DNA from 3 places in the Massilia sp. DWR3-1-1 genome. Region 2 is predicted to be linked to each of the others. Evidence: predicted binding sites of a transcription regulator. Region 2 holds the regulator's gene; each other region holds the start of a gene.
The links. The regulator sigma-54, encoded in region 2, starts transcription at its own class of promoters, with help from an activator protein. The targets are predictions, from matches to a motif close to TGGCANGNAANCTGCTTT.
Positions count from the first base shown of each region.

Region 1: a site for sigma-54 is predicted at 3,568-3,585, ahead of ACP7EY_RS14880 (urease accessory protein UreD). Genes of this name have one in related genera too.
Region 3: a site for sigma-54 is predicted at 3,953-3,970, ahead of adh (aldehyde dehydrogenase). Genes of this name have one in related genera too.

Region 1 covers NZ_JAFCXL010000013.1:29,009-34,042, reverse strand. The annotation lists gene ureE (urease accessory protein UreE) at 1-320, opposite strand, end outside; gene ureC (urease subunit alpha) at 333-2,033, opposite strand; gene ACP7EY_RS14890 (urease subunit beta) at 2,030-2,338, opposite strand; gene ureA (urease subunit gamma) at 2,364-2,666, opposite strand; gene ACP7EY_RS14880 (urease accessory protein UreD) at 2,692-3,558, opposite strand; gene ACP7EY_RS14875 (DUF1302 domain-containing protein) at 3,675-5,034, opposite strand, start outside.
Region 2 covers NZ_JAFCXL010000005.1:112,736-117,769, reverse strand. The annotation lists gene rapZ (RNase adapter RapZ) at 1-702, shown strand, start outside; gene ACP7EY_RS07085 (enoyl-CoA hydratase/isomerase family protein) at 718-1,806, opposite strand; gene hpf (ribosome hibernation-promoting factor, HPF/YfiA family) at 1,915-2,271, opposite strand; gene ACP7EY_RS07075 (RNA polymerase factor sigma-54) at 2,351-3,835, opposite strand; gene lptB (LPS export ABC transporter ATP-binding protein) at 3,850-4,605, opposite strand; gene lptA (lipopolysaccharide transport periplasmic protein LptA) at 4,605-5,034, opposite strand, start outside.
Region 3 covers NZ_JAFCXL010000011.1:3,952-8,985, reverse strand. The annotation lists gene ACP7EY_RS13080 (methanol/ethanol family PQQ-dependent dehydrogenase) at 154-1,872, opposite strand; gene ACP7EY_RS13075 (DUF779 domain-containing protein) at 1,945-2,352, opposite strand; gene adh (aldehyde dehydrogenase) at 2,362-3,882, opposite strand; gene ACP7EY_RS13065 (beta-propeller fold lactonase family protein) at 4,046-4,978, opposite strand.

The sequences.
Region 1 (5,034 bases), on a different contig from region 2:
TGCACCTGGGTATGGCGGTTGCCCAGGTGGTAGGCGCAGCGCACCAGCGCGTGCTCGCTGTCGCAATGGACGGCGTAGGTGGGCTCGAGCGCGGCCACCACTTCGATGACCACGCGCGCAGGGTCGTCCGCCGCCCCGCCGCCGAGCAGGTCGCCGTCGCGCAGCACGGTGCCGCGCACGGTAAAGATCGCCACTTCTTCGCCCGACTCCAGGCGCGCGCGCAACCGGCATTTTTCGCGCTGGTCGTAGGGCAGCACCAGCCGCCCATACATGGCCGATGGCGATGGCGCCGTGCCGACTTTACTGTGAAACGTGAGCATGTTGGGTCCGTCCTAGAATAGAAAATAGCGCTGCGCCATCGGTAGCACGGCGGCCGCCTCGCACACGAGCAGCTCGCCATCGGCGCGCACCTCGTACGTCTCCGGGTCGACCTGCATGCGCGGGGTGGCGCCGTTGTGGATCATGTCGGCCTTGGTGAGGCCGCGCGTGCCGCGCACGGCGATGATGGTTTTCGACAGGCCCAGCTGCCTGTCGATGCCGGCGTCGAAGGCCGCCTGCGAGACGAAGGTGAAGGATTTTTTCAGGCCGCCGCCGAAGGCGCCGAACATCATCCGGTAATGCACGGGCTGCGGCGTGGGGATCGAGGCGTTCGGGTCGCCCATCTGCGCCGCCGCGATCATGCCGCCCTTGAGTATCATCGACGGCTTGACGCCGAAGAAGGCCGGCTTCCACAGCACCAGGTCGGCGATCTTGCCCACTTCGATGGAGCCGACCACGTGCGCAATGCCGTGCGTGATGGCCGGGTTGATGGTGTACTTGGCGATGTAGCGCTTGACGCGGAAGTTGTCGTTGTCCTTGCCATCGGGCGCCAGCGGGCCACGCTGCAGCTTCATTTTATGGGCCGTCTGCCAGGTGCGCATGATGGTCTCGCCCACCCGGCCCATCGCCTGCGAGTCCGACGACATCATCGAGATGGCGCCCATGTCGTGCAGGATGTCCTCGGCGGCGATGGTTTCGCGGCGGATGCGCGACTCGGCAAACGCCACGTCTTCGGCAATCGCCGGGTCGAGGTGGTGGCACACCATCAGCATGTCGAGGTGCTCGTCGAGCGTGTTGACGGTGAACGGCCGGGTCGGATTGGTCGACGACGGCAGCACGTTCATTTCGCCGACGGCGGCGATGATGTCGGGCGCGTGGCCGCCGCCCGCCCCTTCCGTGTGGAAGGTGTGGATGGTGCGGCCCTTGAAGGCGGCCAGGGTCGCTTCCAGGAAGCCGCCCTCGTTGAGCGTGTCGGAGTGGATCGCCACCTGCACGTCCATCTGCTCGGCCACCGCCAGGCAGTTGTCGATGGCGGCCGGGGTGCTGCCCCAGTCCTCGTGCAGTTTCAGGCCGATCGCGCCGGCCTTGACCTGCTCGATCAGCGGCTCGGGCAGGCTGACGTTGCCCTTGCCCAGAAAGCCCAGGTTCATGGGAAAGGCGTCGGCCGCCGCCAGCATGGCGTGGATGTGCCAGGGACCGGGCGTGCAGGTGGTGGCGGCGGTGCCCACCGCCGGCCCGGTGCCGCCGCCGATCATGGTGGTGATCCCGCTCATCAGGGCTTCCTCGATCTGCTGCGGGCAGATGAAGTGGATGTGGGTGTCGATGCCGCCGGCGGTGACGATGGCGCCTTCGCCGGCGATGATCTCGGTGGCGCCGCCGATGGCCATCGTCACGTCGGGCTGGATGTCGGGATTGCCGGCCTTGCCGATGGCGGCGATCAGGCCGTTCTTGAGGCCGATATCGGCCTTGACGATGCCCCAGTGGTCGATGATGACGGCGTTGGTGATGACCGTGTCCATCACCTCGGCGTGCACGCGCTGCGACTGGCCCATGCCGTCGCGGATGGTCTTGCCGCCGCCGAACTTGACCTCTTCGCCGTAGGTGGCGTAGTCGCGCTCGATCTCGATGAACAGTTCGGTGTCGGCCAGGCGGATGCGATCGCCCGTGGTGGGGCCGTACATTTCGGCGTAGGCGGCGCGGCTGATGCGGCTCATGGCAGCGCCCCCATCACCAGGGCGTTGAAGCCGTAGACCTTGCGCTCGCCCGCCAGCGCCACCAGTTCGACGGTGCGGCGCTGGCCCGGCTCGAAGCGCACGGCGGTGCCGGCGGCGATGTTCAGGCGCATGCCGAGGGTGCCGGCGCGCTCGAACAGCAGTGCCGGATTGACCTCGTAAAAATGAAAATGCGAGCCGACCTGGATCGGCCGGTCGCCGCTGTTGGCCACCACCACGGTGGTGGTGGCGCGGCCGACGTTGAACTCGATGTCACCCGGCAGCAGCCGGTATTCGCCCGGTATCATATGACGCCTTTTTTTCGCTGGTGGTTCATGGAATGGGATGGTGGACGGTGACGAGCTTGGTGCCGTCGGGGAAGGTCGCCTCGACCTGGATGTCCGGGATCATTTCGGCGATGCCTTCCATGACGTCGGCGCGGGTGAGGATGGTGGCGCCCTCGGCCATCAGTTCGGCCACGCTCTTGCCGTCGCGCGCGCCCTCCATGATGGCGGCGCTGATCAGGGCCACGCTCTCCGGATAATTGAGTTTCAGGCCACGCGCCAGCCGGCGTTCGGCCAGCAGGCCGGCGGTAAAAATGAGCAGCTTGTCTTTTTCGCGGGGGGTCAGGTCCATGGTGTCTCTCTTTTGTCTTTGGGGTTCAGGTGTTCCAGATGCGCGGCACCGGCGCCGCGCAGCCCAGCAGGTGGGGCCGCAGCAGTTGCCAGGCGGCCGTCACCAGCTGGCGCGCGCGCTCGCTGTCGTCGCACAGCAGCCGGGCCACGAACACCGACTTGACCTGGCTGGCCGCCAGGTCCGGGTCAAGCGCGCGGATCTGCGCCAGCAGGGCCGCCGGCAGCGGCGCGCCAACCCCGGTCAGGGTGGCGCAGACGCTGGCGCCGCCCAGGCCGAAGGGGCTGTGCATGGCCGCGCCGGCGGCAGCGAGCGTGCCCTGCTCCCACCACAGCAGCTTGCCGGCACTGCGAATCTGCGTGCGTTGGCGAATCACGCCGCCGCGGAAGGTCTCGCCCGAGGCGCGCCGGCCGAAGCACAGGATCTCGGCGCCGATATAGCGCGCGCCCGCTGCCAGCTCGACGCTGTGATCGAGGCGGACGTCGGCGTCGTTGAAAAAAATGGTTTCCTGCGGCAGCCATTCGAGCGCAGCGCCGGCGCCCGCCGCCAGCCGCACGTCCTGGCGCGACTGGCGGCCGTTGGCGCGGTACCACTTGGCCGCCCCCGGCGTGGTGAGCAGCGCGTGGCCACCGGCTTCCACCGTGGCGTCGATGGCCAGCATATCGCCGCCCACCACGCCGCCGGGCGGATGGACGACGATGGCGTGACAGATGGCGCCGCCCTCGGGATACAGGGCTTTTTGCACGCGCAAGGGGCCGCTGTGGCGCCGCTCGACGAGTCGGGTGACGCCGGCGTCGTCGACGAAACGCAGGCGCAGGCTGGCCTGCCACGGCGCGTGGGCACGCGGCGGCGCAACGGGGACAGGCGAATCGGGAACGGCAAGACAGTCAGGCATGCAAACAAATTAGCACGTACCATGCCAGCCCTGCAGAAACACTTCGCACCGGGCGCGGGCAGGCACGGGGCAAGGTTCACCATGCCCGCAGAAAATGCACCATGCTGGTGCATTTATTAAAAGGAAAAGCCGGCCGAGATGGCCAGCACGTCGCGGTCGGCGGTGGCGTTGTAGTCGCCGCCCCAGACGGGCAGCCAGGCCACCTCGACGTGGTAGCGCTGGCGGTACACGGCGCGCACACCGAGATTGGCGCTGCGCCGGCCCTGGTTGATGAGGGCATCGGCGGACCAGCCGCGCACATCGTGGACCACGCCCAGCGCGGCGGTGGCGCTGAGCGCCTCGACCAGCGGCGGCAGCGGCAGTTCCACGCGCGCGCGCCAGGCGGCGGCGTTGCGGCTGACATAACCGCGCTCGCTGCATTGCAGGGCCGGCACCGTCATGTTGGCGTTGCACAGGCCCTGCACGGGCCCGGTGCCAAACACGTCGGCGCGGCCGTAGCGGCGCAGCGCCTGCCCGGGCAGGCCGGCGACATGCTTGAGCACCACCTCGGCCGACCAGCCCAGCGCCACCGGCCCGTCCCCTTGCCCCCGCACACCGAGCTGCCCCTGCCACATGGGGTAGCGCTCGTAGCCATGAAACACGGCGCCCGCGGCGATGGCGTCGGCGTCGCGCCGCAGCAGCGACGGCGCGGCGGGATTGAGAAAGGGCGGCAGCGCGTCGCCGGGGCCGAACAACAAGGGCTGGCGGGGCCGGTATGACAGTTCGCCATAGGCCCCGCCGCTGTGGCTGAACGTGAGCGCGTCGATGCGCAGCGCTTCCGGGTATTCGGTGAAGAAGGCGATATTTTTGCCATCGGGGTCGCCGGCGATGAAGGCGGGGCCGGCGCGGCTGGATTTGTGCAGGCTGGGCACCGCCGTGCGGCTGGTGTAGCGGGCGTGATAGGCGCCCAGTTGCAGGCCCAGCGCCGGCCAGCGCCAGCGCAACGCGGCGCCGAACTGGCTTGCCTGCGGCGGCGGCGTGGGCAAGCGCCTGAGGTAGGCGCCCAGCGCCACCCGGCTGCGGTCGTCCACCGCCGGGGCGCCGCTCATGACCTTGTCGCAGCCGTCGACCAGGTAGTCGTTGACGGCAAAGAAGGTGCCGCACATGTCGATGGCGTTGGGCCGGAAGCGGCCCTGGTAAAACAGCTCGACGGCGCTGGCGCCGTCGACTTCGGCGCTGGCGAACAGCATCGGCACGGGCACCTTGACGTCATCCGGCCGCGCGCCGGCACGCCGGCTGGCCGGCAGGTCGCGTGGCGTGAGCACCTCGAGGCCGCCGCCAAAACCCATCCTGGCGCCCCAGTCCAGGCTTTGCTGGCCAGCGCGTGCCAGCAGGCGCCAGCGGCCCGCGTCGATGCGCTGCTCGACCCAGGCCTCGCCCACCACCACGCCGGAAAAACGCGACAGCGGCGGCGCGCCGGCGTCGCTGAGGGCCTGG
Region 2 (5,034 bases):
GCCGTCGACGCGCGCAGCTCCGAGTCGCTGGTCGAATTGCCCGTCAATGTGGCCGAACTGAAGGCCCAGGGGCACGACGTCAAGGTCATGTTCCTCACCTCGAATACCCATTCGCTGGTGGCGCGGTTTTCGGAAACGCGGCGCAGCCATCCGCTGTCGCACCAGTTGCGCCCCCAGGAAAATCCGGCGTCGCGGCGCACCCTGATCGAATGCATCACCGAAGAGCGCGAGCGCCTGTCCGCCATCGAACAACTGGGACTGGTCATCGACACCTCGGACTTGTCGGCCAATAAACTGCGCGCCTGGATCAAGGAGCTGGTGGCCCTCGAACGGGCGCCGCTGACGCTGTTTTTCGAGTCCTTCGCCTTCAAGCTGGGCGTGCCGCTCGACGCCGACTTCGTGTTCGACGTGCGCGCCCTGCCGAACCCGTATTACGACATTACCCTGCGTCCCTTGACAGGCATGGACGCCCCCGTGATCGCCTTTCTCGATGCCCAGCCGGCCGCCAGCGAGCTGTTGGAAGACATCCGCGCGTTCATCGAAAAATGGCTGCCCTCGTTCAAGACGGACAACCGCAGCTACCTGACGGTGGCGCTGGGCTGCACGGGTGGCCAGCACCGCTCGGTGTACATGGCCGAGCGCCTGGCGGCGTATTTCGGCCCCACCGAACGGGTGGTGCTGCGCCACCGCGAGCAGGCGTAGCGCAGGCCCGGTGATTTAGACGCCCAGATCGCGCAAGGGATGGGCGCGCGCCGGCCACGGCGAGGCGAAAAACTGCGCGACCATGGCATCGCTGACGGCGTCGAGGGTGGGCGGATTCCAGCGGGGCGCATTGTCCTTGTCGATCACCAGCGCGCGGATGCCCTCGAGCACTTCGCCATGCTCGAAATTACGCCGCACCAGGATGCGCTCCATGCGCAGGCAGTCGGCGAGGTCCAGTGTGGCTCCCCGATTTAACAATTCCAGCGTCACTTTCAGCAGCAGCGGCGAGCGCTTGCGCATGGCGGCCAGGGCTTTTTGCATGGGCTCACTGTCATCCTTCTCCAGCGAGGCCATGATCGCTTCGATCGTGGGCAAGCTGAAATGGCGGTCGATGGCGGCGCGCTGGTCTGCCAGCGGGGCGACGCCGGCGGTGCTGCGCAGCGGCGCGGCGAAGGCGGCGACGGCCTCGCGCAATTGCGCGCCCGGCGTGCGCTCAATCAGTTCGAGCAGCGCCGGCATGGTGGCCTGGGTGACGAAGGTGTCGGCCAGGCCGCAATACAAGGCGTCGGCGGCGCGCACCGTCAAGCCCGTCAAAGCCAGGTAGTAGCCCAGTCTGCCGGGCGCATGGCTGAGAAAATAACTGCCGCCCACGTCGGGAAACAGGCCGATGTTTACTTCAGGCATGGCCAACTTGCTGCCGTCGGTGACCACCCGCAGGCCCCGCTCGCGGTGCGCTTCCGACACGCCCAGGCCACCGCCCATGACGACGCCGTCCATCAGGGCGATATAGGTTTTCGGGTAAAAGTGGATCAGGTGGTTGAGGCGGTATTCCTCGGTAAAAAAATCTTCCAGCGACGCGCTGCCGCCCGTGGTGGGCAAGGTGCCGACATCGTAAAAATACCGGATGTCGCCGCCCGCGCACAAGGCCTTGTCGGTGCTGCTGCGCAGGACCACGGCGTCGATCGCGGCGTCGTCCTGCCAGGCCAGCAGCGCATCGGTGAGCGCGCGGATCATGTCCAGCGAGAGCGAATTGAGGGTGCGCGGGCGGTCCAGCGTGATGATGCCGGTGCGCACAGCGATGCGGGTCTTGACGAAGTCGGTCATGGCGTGGGGACTGGAATAAAACGCCTATTTTAGCAGTCGCCCCGCGCACAAGCGGCCGCCCCAATGACAAGGGCGCCTTGACGGCGCCCTCATCCGAATTGGTCGGCCTTAAGCGGCAGCGGCCGGGAGTTCTTGCTCGGACAGGTGCTTGATGGCCTGGTGGTCGTGGTCCTGGATCTGGGATTTGTATTTCATGACCTGGCGGTCGAGCTTGTCGATGAGACAGTCGACGGCGGCATACAGGTCGTGCGACAGGGCGTTGACGTTGATGGTCTTGCCCGGCAATCGGAGGTTGATTTCGGCTTTCTGCCGTTTTTCTTTTTCAGTCAGATTATCGACGGTGAGAATGACAGCAATGTCGATCACTTGGTCAAAATGGCGCCGCACGCGTTCCAGTTTGCTCTGTACGTAGTCACGGATGGCTGGGGTCACTTCAAGATGATGTCCGCTGATTGTGAGATTCATACACACTCCTTAGATGATGTCGCTTCCTGTTCATGCATGCCGCATAAAGCGGGACGTAGAGGAACACTGAAAAAACGATCTACAGATTCTTGCGGAGAGCGACAGGTGGAATCTTGAGCGCTTCACGGTATTTGGCCACCGTGCGGCGCGCAATGACCATCCCCTGTTCCCCCAGCATATCTGCGATCTTGCTGTCTGAAAGTGGGTTCTTCGGGTCTTCCGCTCCTGTCAATTGCACGATCAGTGCCCGGATCGCTGTCGACGATGCTTCGCCGCCGGCGTCGGTCGCTACGTGGCTGCCAAAGAAATATTTCAACTCAAACATTCCATGCGGGGTCAGCATGTATTTTTGAGTGGTTACCCGAGAGATAGTGCTCTCGTGTAGGCCCAGTGTATCAGCAATTTCACGCAGCACAAGTGGCCGCATGGCAACTGCGCCGTGCGAGAAGAAATTTCTCTGGCGCTCGACGATGGCCTCGGCCACGCGCAAAATTGTGTCGAAGCGCTGGCGCATATTTTTGATCAGCCACTTCGCTTCCTGCAGCTGCGCGCCCATCTGGCTCTCGCCCTTGCCCTGCTTGAGCAGGTTGGCGTACATGCTGTTCACGCGCAGGCGCGGCATGACGTCGTTGTTCAGGCTCACGGTCCAGCCGCCGCGGCCCTTCTTGACGATGACGTCGGGCACCACGTAGTCGGAGGCGCCGGCGCCGAAGCCGGCGCCCGGGTGCGGATTGCACTGGCGGATTACCGCTTGCGCTTCGCGCAGGTCCTCGTCATCGCAGTCGAGGGCTTTTTTGAGTTTGTTAAATTCGCGCTGGGCGAACCAGGTCAGGTGATTGCAGACGATGTCGAGGGCCATGCGGCGCGTCACCAGCGGCACGCCCGCCATGCGCCGGATCTGGATCGCCAGGCACTCGGCGGCGTTGCGCGCGCCCACGCCGGGCGGGTCAAAACTTTGCAGCAGCGACAAGGCGGTTTTCAGCTCGTCCGGATCGATCTCGAGTTCGGCCGGCATGCGCTCGAGGATGTCGTCGAGCGATTCGGTCAGGTAGCCATTGTCGTCGAGCGCGTCGATCATCAGTTCGACCAGCGCGCGGTCGCGCACTTCGAGCATGGCCAGGCGCATCTGCTCACACAGGTGCTCGCGCAGGCTGGTGGCCGTCGCCTCGATCTGCGGGCGCGAATCCTCGTCGTCGGGCGACTTGTTGCGCGACGCTTCGCTCCAGTCCTCGCCGTCGCCGCTGGTGTCCTGGGCGCTCTCGCCGCCCATGTCGACGTTCTCGCCGCTGTCGGCCGCCGGCGCGTCGGCGCTGGGCGGCGCATCCTGGTTCGACACTTCCGGCGCTTCGGCGTTGCCGCTGGCGCCGACGGCGCCATCGGCCAGCAGGCGTACCGAGTTGTCGAGCGGGTCGTCGAGACGCTCGAGCAGGGGATTGTCGGACAGCAGATGCTCGAGCTCCTGGTGCAGTTCGAGCGTCGACAACTGCAGCAGGCGGATCGACTGCTGCAGCTGCGGCGTGAGCGCCAGGTGCTGCGACGTGCGTAGTTGGAGGGACTGTTTCATGGTTCGTCAGTGGCCTACATGCGGAAGTGTTCGCCCAGATAGACCCGCCGCACCGACTCGTCGGCGATGATGTCATCGGGGCGCCCGGAGGCCAGCACGGCGCCCTGATTGATGATGTAAGCGCGGTCGCAGATGCCCAGCGTTTCGCGCACATTGTGGTCGGTAATGAGCACGCCGATGCCACGCTCCTTCAAAAAGCGCACGATGCGCTGGATCTCGATGACGGCGATCGGGTCGACCCCGGCGAACGGTTCGTCGAGCAGCACGAAACGGGGGTTGGTGGCCAGCGCGCGGGCGATTTCCACGCGCCGCCGCTCGCCGCCCGACAGCGACAAGGCCTGGTTCTCGCGCAGCTTGTCGATCTGCAGGTCGGCCAGGAGGCTGTCGAGGCGCTCGTTGATCTGCGCCTTGGTCAGCGCCTTGCCGTCGACTTTTTGCAGTTCGAGCACGGCGCGGATGTTTTCTTCCACAGTCAGCTTGCGAAATACCGACGCTTCCTGCGGCAGGTAGGACAGCCCCAGCATGGCGCGCCGGTGGATCGGCAGGCTCGAGATGTCGACGCCGCTGATGTCGATCGAGCCGGCGTCGGACGCCACCAGGCCGACGATCATGTAGAACGAGGTGGTCTTGCCGGCGCCGTTGGGGCCCAGCAGGCCCACCACTTCGCCGCACTCGACCTGCAGCGAGACGTCGCGCACGACGAGCCGCTTGCCATAGCTTTTTTGCAGGCCGCGCACGATCAGGGTACTGCCGCAGGATTTCGCTTCCATCATGGCTTTTTCGCCGGTGGCACAGGCGTCGACGGCGCCACGGCGGCGGGCGCTGGCGTTGCCGCCGGCTGCTTCGGCTCGATCACCATGCGCACGCGGCCCGAGCCGGCCTTGCTGGTGCCGCTGACGTCGTTCTCGACCGAATAGACTTCCTTGCGGCTGTCGTAGGACAGGTACGGGCCCTGCACTTCCTGGGTCTTGCGCTTGCCTTCGAGGGTGGTGATTTTCGCCTTCGAGAACATCTTGACGATTTCAAGCTTGTTGTCGTACTCGATGCGCTCGGCCTCGCCCTCGTCCCAGACGTCAGCGCCGTCGCGTTTCTGGCGGAACGTGGCCAGGCCGCCCGGGGCGGCATAGAAGGTGGCGTAGACATAGCCCTCCGGGTCGCTCTTGACGACGGCGCGCCCCGCCTTCATCAGCAGGGTGCCC
Region 3 (5,034 bases), on a different contig from region 2:
CCGATACAGGCGCCACCACCGAACAATCATTTATAGCGTTTATACTAAAAATAAAAAAATGGCGGCCGAAGCCGCCATCAAATTCGCCCCATTCACGCCGAGGAGACAATCAACCGCGCGAAGGTCCCAGGAGCGAAGTCCTCACCAACGTCATCACGCCTTGGGCAGTTTGAACACCCACACGGAACCGCCCTGTTCGAGGAAATTGACTTTTTTCGCCACCTCGCCGCCCCACAGCGGCACCGCGCCACCCCAGCCCGAGACCACGGCGACGTACTGGACGCCACCGTCGATCCAGGTGACGGGCGGCGCCACCACGCCCGAGCCGGTCTGGAACTTCCACAGTTCCTTGCCCGTCCTGGCGTCGACCGCTTTGAGGAAGCCTTCCGGCGTGCCGTAGAACACCAGGCCGCCCGCGGTGGACATCACGCCACCCCACAGCGGCGCCACATTCTTGTTTTCCCAGACAATCTTGCCCGTCTTCGGATCGATCGCGCGCATGGCGCCGATGTAGTCGTCGTTGAGGGGACGGATGGTAAAGCCCGCGCCCAGGAAGGCGCCGCCCTTCTTGTAGCTGATCGGCTCATTCCAGATGTCCATGCCCCATTCGTTGGCGGGCACATAGAACAGCCTGGTCTGGGGGCTGTAGGCCATCGGCATCTGGTTCTTGGCGCCCAGGAAGGCGGGCGCCGAAAACACGGTGCTGCCCTTCTTGCCATCTTCCCCCTTGGTGGGATCGCTGGGGCGGTTGGCGGCAATGAAATTCGGCCGTCCCGTTTTCAGGTCGATGCTGCTGGCCCAGGTGATTTTTTTAACGAAGGGGAAGGCGTTCTGCAGCTTGCCGTTGTTGGCGTCGATGACGTAGAAAAAGCCGTTGCGGTCGGCCTTGCCGCCGTAGCGCTTGCCGTCCATGTCGAAGGTGACGAACTCGTTGGCGCCGTCGAAATCCCAGGAGTCGTTCGGGGTATTCTGGTAGGCCCATTTGATCAGGCCCGTGCTGGGGTCGATCGCCACCGTCGAGGACGAATACAGATTGTCGCCGGGACGCAGGTGGCTGTTCCACGGCGCCGGATTGCCCGTGCCGAAATAGGCCAGGCCCGTACTTTCGTCGTAGGTGCCGCCCATCCAGGTGGAGGCGCCACCGGTTTTCCACAGATCGCCCGGCCAGGTCTTGTTGGTGGTGCCGGAGATGCCGTTGTCGCTGGCCTTGCCGTCCTTGTCGTACTTGTGGCCCATGTGGCCTTCGACGGTGGGACGCGACCAGATCAGCTGGCCCGTCATCGGGTCGCGCGCCTCGACGCGCCCCACCACCCCGAACTCGCCGCCGGACACGCCCGTGAGCAACATGCCCTTGGCGATCAGGGGCGCGGCCGTCATCGAATAGCCGGCCGCGTAATCGTCGACTTTTTCCTTCCACACCACTTTGCCGGTGTCCTGGTCGAGCGCCACCAGTTGGGCGTCGAGCGTGCCGAAAATCACCAAGTTGCCGAACAGGGCGGCGCCACGGTTGACCACATCGCAACAGGGCATGATGCCGTCCGGCAGGCGGTGCTCGTACTTCCACAGCTTGCTGCCGGTTTTCAGGTCGACGGCAAATATGCGCGAGTACGAGGCGGTGACGAACATCTTGCCGTTGTGAATGAGCGGCTGCGATTCCTGGCCCCGCTGCTTTTCGCCGCCAAACGACATCGACCAGGCGGGCGTGAGCCTGGCGACGTTTTGCGTATTGATTTGCGTCAGCGGCGAATAGCGCTGCCCTTCCGTGCCCATGCCGAACGACAGCACGCTTTTCGGGTCTTTGGCCGTGTTCGACAGCATGGCCTGGGTGACGTTGGCCGCCTGGACCGCCGCGACCGCGGCCAAGCCCAGCACACATCCCGTGATGATTTTCTTCTGCACAATCTTTCTCCTGTTTTGGTCTTATGGTTATGCGCTGCTGTAGTGCTATGTGCCTGCTTCCTGCGCAGGATGACGCGGGGCCGCGCCGGCGTTCTGCAACTGGCGGCACTCGTCGTCCGTGAACAAGCGGGACCGGGTCAGAAAACGCCGGCCCGTGCCGTTGTCGAGCGAGAACATGCCGCCATTGCCGTTGACGACGTCGATGATCAGCTGCGTGTGCTCCCAATAGGCGAACTGTTCGAGTCCCATGTAGAACGGCGCGCCGCCCAGGTTGCCCAGGTAGACATCGGTGTCGCTGAGATGGAATTCGCCGGCCGGGTAACACATCGGCGTGCTGCCATCGCAGCAGCCGCCGGACTGGAAAAACATCAGCGGACCGTGCTTCTGGCGTAATTCGGCAATCATCTGTAGGGCGGCATCGGTGGCCACCACCCGGGCCAGCGCGTGGTTCATGGCATGTCCTTAAAAGAAACCCAGCGCTTTCGGGCTGTAGCTCACCAGCAGGTTCTTGGTCTGCTGGTAATGGTCGAGCATCATCTTGTGATTCTCGCGGCCGATGCCGGACTGCTTGTAGCCACCGAAGGCGGCGTGGGCCGGGTACAGGTGGTAGCAATTGGTCCACACGCGGCCCGCCTGGATGGCGCGACCCACGCGGAAGGCGCGCGACCCGTCGCGCGTCCACAGGCCGGCGCCCAGGCCGTACAGGGTGTCGTTGGCAATGCGCAAGGCGTCCGCTTCATCCTTGAAGGTGGTGACGGAGACGACTGGTCCAAAAATTTCTTCCTGGAAGATGCGCATCTTGTTGTCGCCCTTGAACACGGTGGGGGTGACGTAGTAGCCGCCGGCCAGATCCCCCTCTTGCGTATTGCGCGCGCCGCCGGCCAGCAACTGGGCCCCTTCCTGTTTGCCGATGTCGAGGTAGGACAGGATTTTTTCCAGCTGCTCCTGCGAGGCCTGGGCGCCGATCATGGTCGAGGCGTCCAGCGGATTGCCCTGCTTGATGGCGGCCACCCGCTGCAGGGCCCGTTCGATGAATTTTTCGTAGATCGATTCCTGGATCAGCACGCGCGAGGGGCAGGTGCACACTTCGCCCTGGTTGAGGGCGAACATGGCGAAGCCTTCCAGGCACTTGTCGAAGAAGTCGTCGTCGGCATCCATCACGTCTTCGAAGAAGATATTGGGCGACTTGCCACCCAGTTCGAGCGTGACGGGAATCAGGTTCTGCGCAGCGTAGCCCATGATCAGGCGGCCGGTGCCGGTCTCGCCCGTAAAGGCGATCTTGGCGATGCGCTTGTTCGAGGCCAGCGGCTTACCCGCTTCCAGGCCAAAGCCGTTGACGATGTTGAGCACGCCCGGCGGCAGCAAATCGCCGATCAGCTCGATCAACACCATGATCGACGCGGGCGTCTGCTCGGCCGGCTTGAGCACCACGCAATTGCCGGCCGCCAGCGCGGGCGCCAGTTTCCACACAGCCATGAGAATCGGGAAGTTCCACGGAATGATCTGGCCCACCACGCCCAGCGGTTCGTGAAAATGGTAAGCATAGGTCTCGTGATCGATCTGGGCGACCGAGCCTTCCTGGGCGCGGATGCAGCCGGCAAAATAGCGGAAATGGTCGATCGCCAGCGGGATGTCGGCGGCCATGGTTTCGCGGATCGGCTTGCCGTTGTCGATGGTCTCGGCCGTGGCCACCAGGGTCAGGTTCTGCTCGATACGGTCGGCAATCTTGTTGAGGATATTGGCGCGCTCGGTCTGCGAGGTCTTGCCCCAGGCATCCTTGGCGGCGTGGGCGGCGTCGAGCGCCAGTTCGATGTCCTCGGCCGTCGAGCGGGCGATTTCGCAAAACGGCTGCCCGGTGATGGGCGTGATGTTGGCGAAATATGCGCCCTTGACGGGGGCGACGAACTTGCCGCCGATGTAGTTGTCATAGCGTTGCTTGAAGGGATTGGCAACGCCCAGTTTGCTGATGTCCGCGAGATTCATGTCGTCCTCTAGTGTGGTGTTGTAATGGATGCCGTCTGGGCCGACGGTGTGCTTGTTCACACCCAGAGGATTCGCAAACACCGTGCCAGCCCGTTTGCGGGGCTGGCAGCGGGCGACTGTGCCGATCAGTTGATCCAGAATGGAACAGGTGTCACGTTTCCGTTCACTCGATGACGACACCCCAGGGCAATTCCCCCACCGCGATGTCGGCCAGCTTGCGCGCGCTGGCCGTGTCGATGACGGAGACACTGTTGGAACGACCGTTGGCCACATACAACTTGGCGCCGTCGGGCGTGATGGCCATATTCCACGGACGCTTGCCGACCGGCACGGTAGCGGTGATGACGTTCTTTGCCGTGTCGATCCGCATCACGGTGCCGTCGGTGCCGTTCGACACCCACACCTGCTTGCCATCGGGAGCCATGGCGATGCCGTTGGCATTCTTGCCGGCGGGGATGGTGGCGATCACCTTGCGGCTGGCCAGGTCGATCGCATACACCGTGTTGACGAGCTCGCAGGCGACGTAGGCGCGCGTGGCGTCCGGCGTAAAACCGATGCCGCGCGGGCGCAGGCCCACGGCGATGCTGCCCACCTGGCGGCGGGCGGCGACATCGATCACGTCGACCTGCTCGGCCTCCTCGGCCGATACCAGCAGCCAGCGGCCATCGGGGCTGAAGACGGCGTGTTCCGGATTTTTGCCCTGCACCTTGATGTCGGCCACCACGGCGCCGCTTGCGGCGTCGATCAGGGTCACGCTATTGCTTTCTTCGACGGCCACGGCGACCAGGCGGCCGTCGGCGGCGATGCCGACGCCCTCGGGCGACTTGCCCAGCGGCGTGCTGCCACGGCGCTCGCCGCCGGTGGGCAAGCTGAGCAGGACGTTGGCGCTGGCGTCGCTGACGAACAGGCGGGCGCCGCCGGGGGCGACGGCGATGCCGCGTGGACGCTTACCGGCGGCAATTTCGCGCACGACGGTGTCGGTGGCGGTGTCGATCACGCTGACGGTGCCCGATTTTTCATTGGGGACATAGGCAAACGGTGCGGCGCCGGCCAGGCCTGCCGAACACAGCAGCGCAAACAGTAGCGATTTTTTCACGGTAAAACCCTTTGACGATCGATCCTCGCGCGCGGCTGCGCGCCTGCGTAAAACGC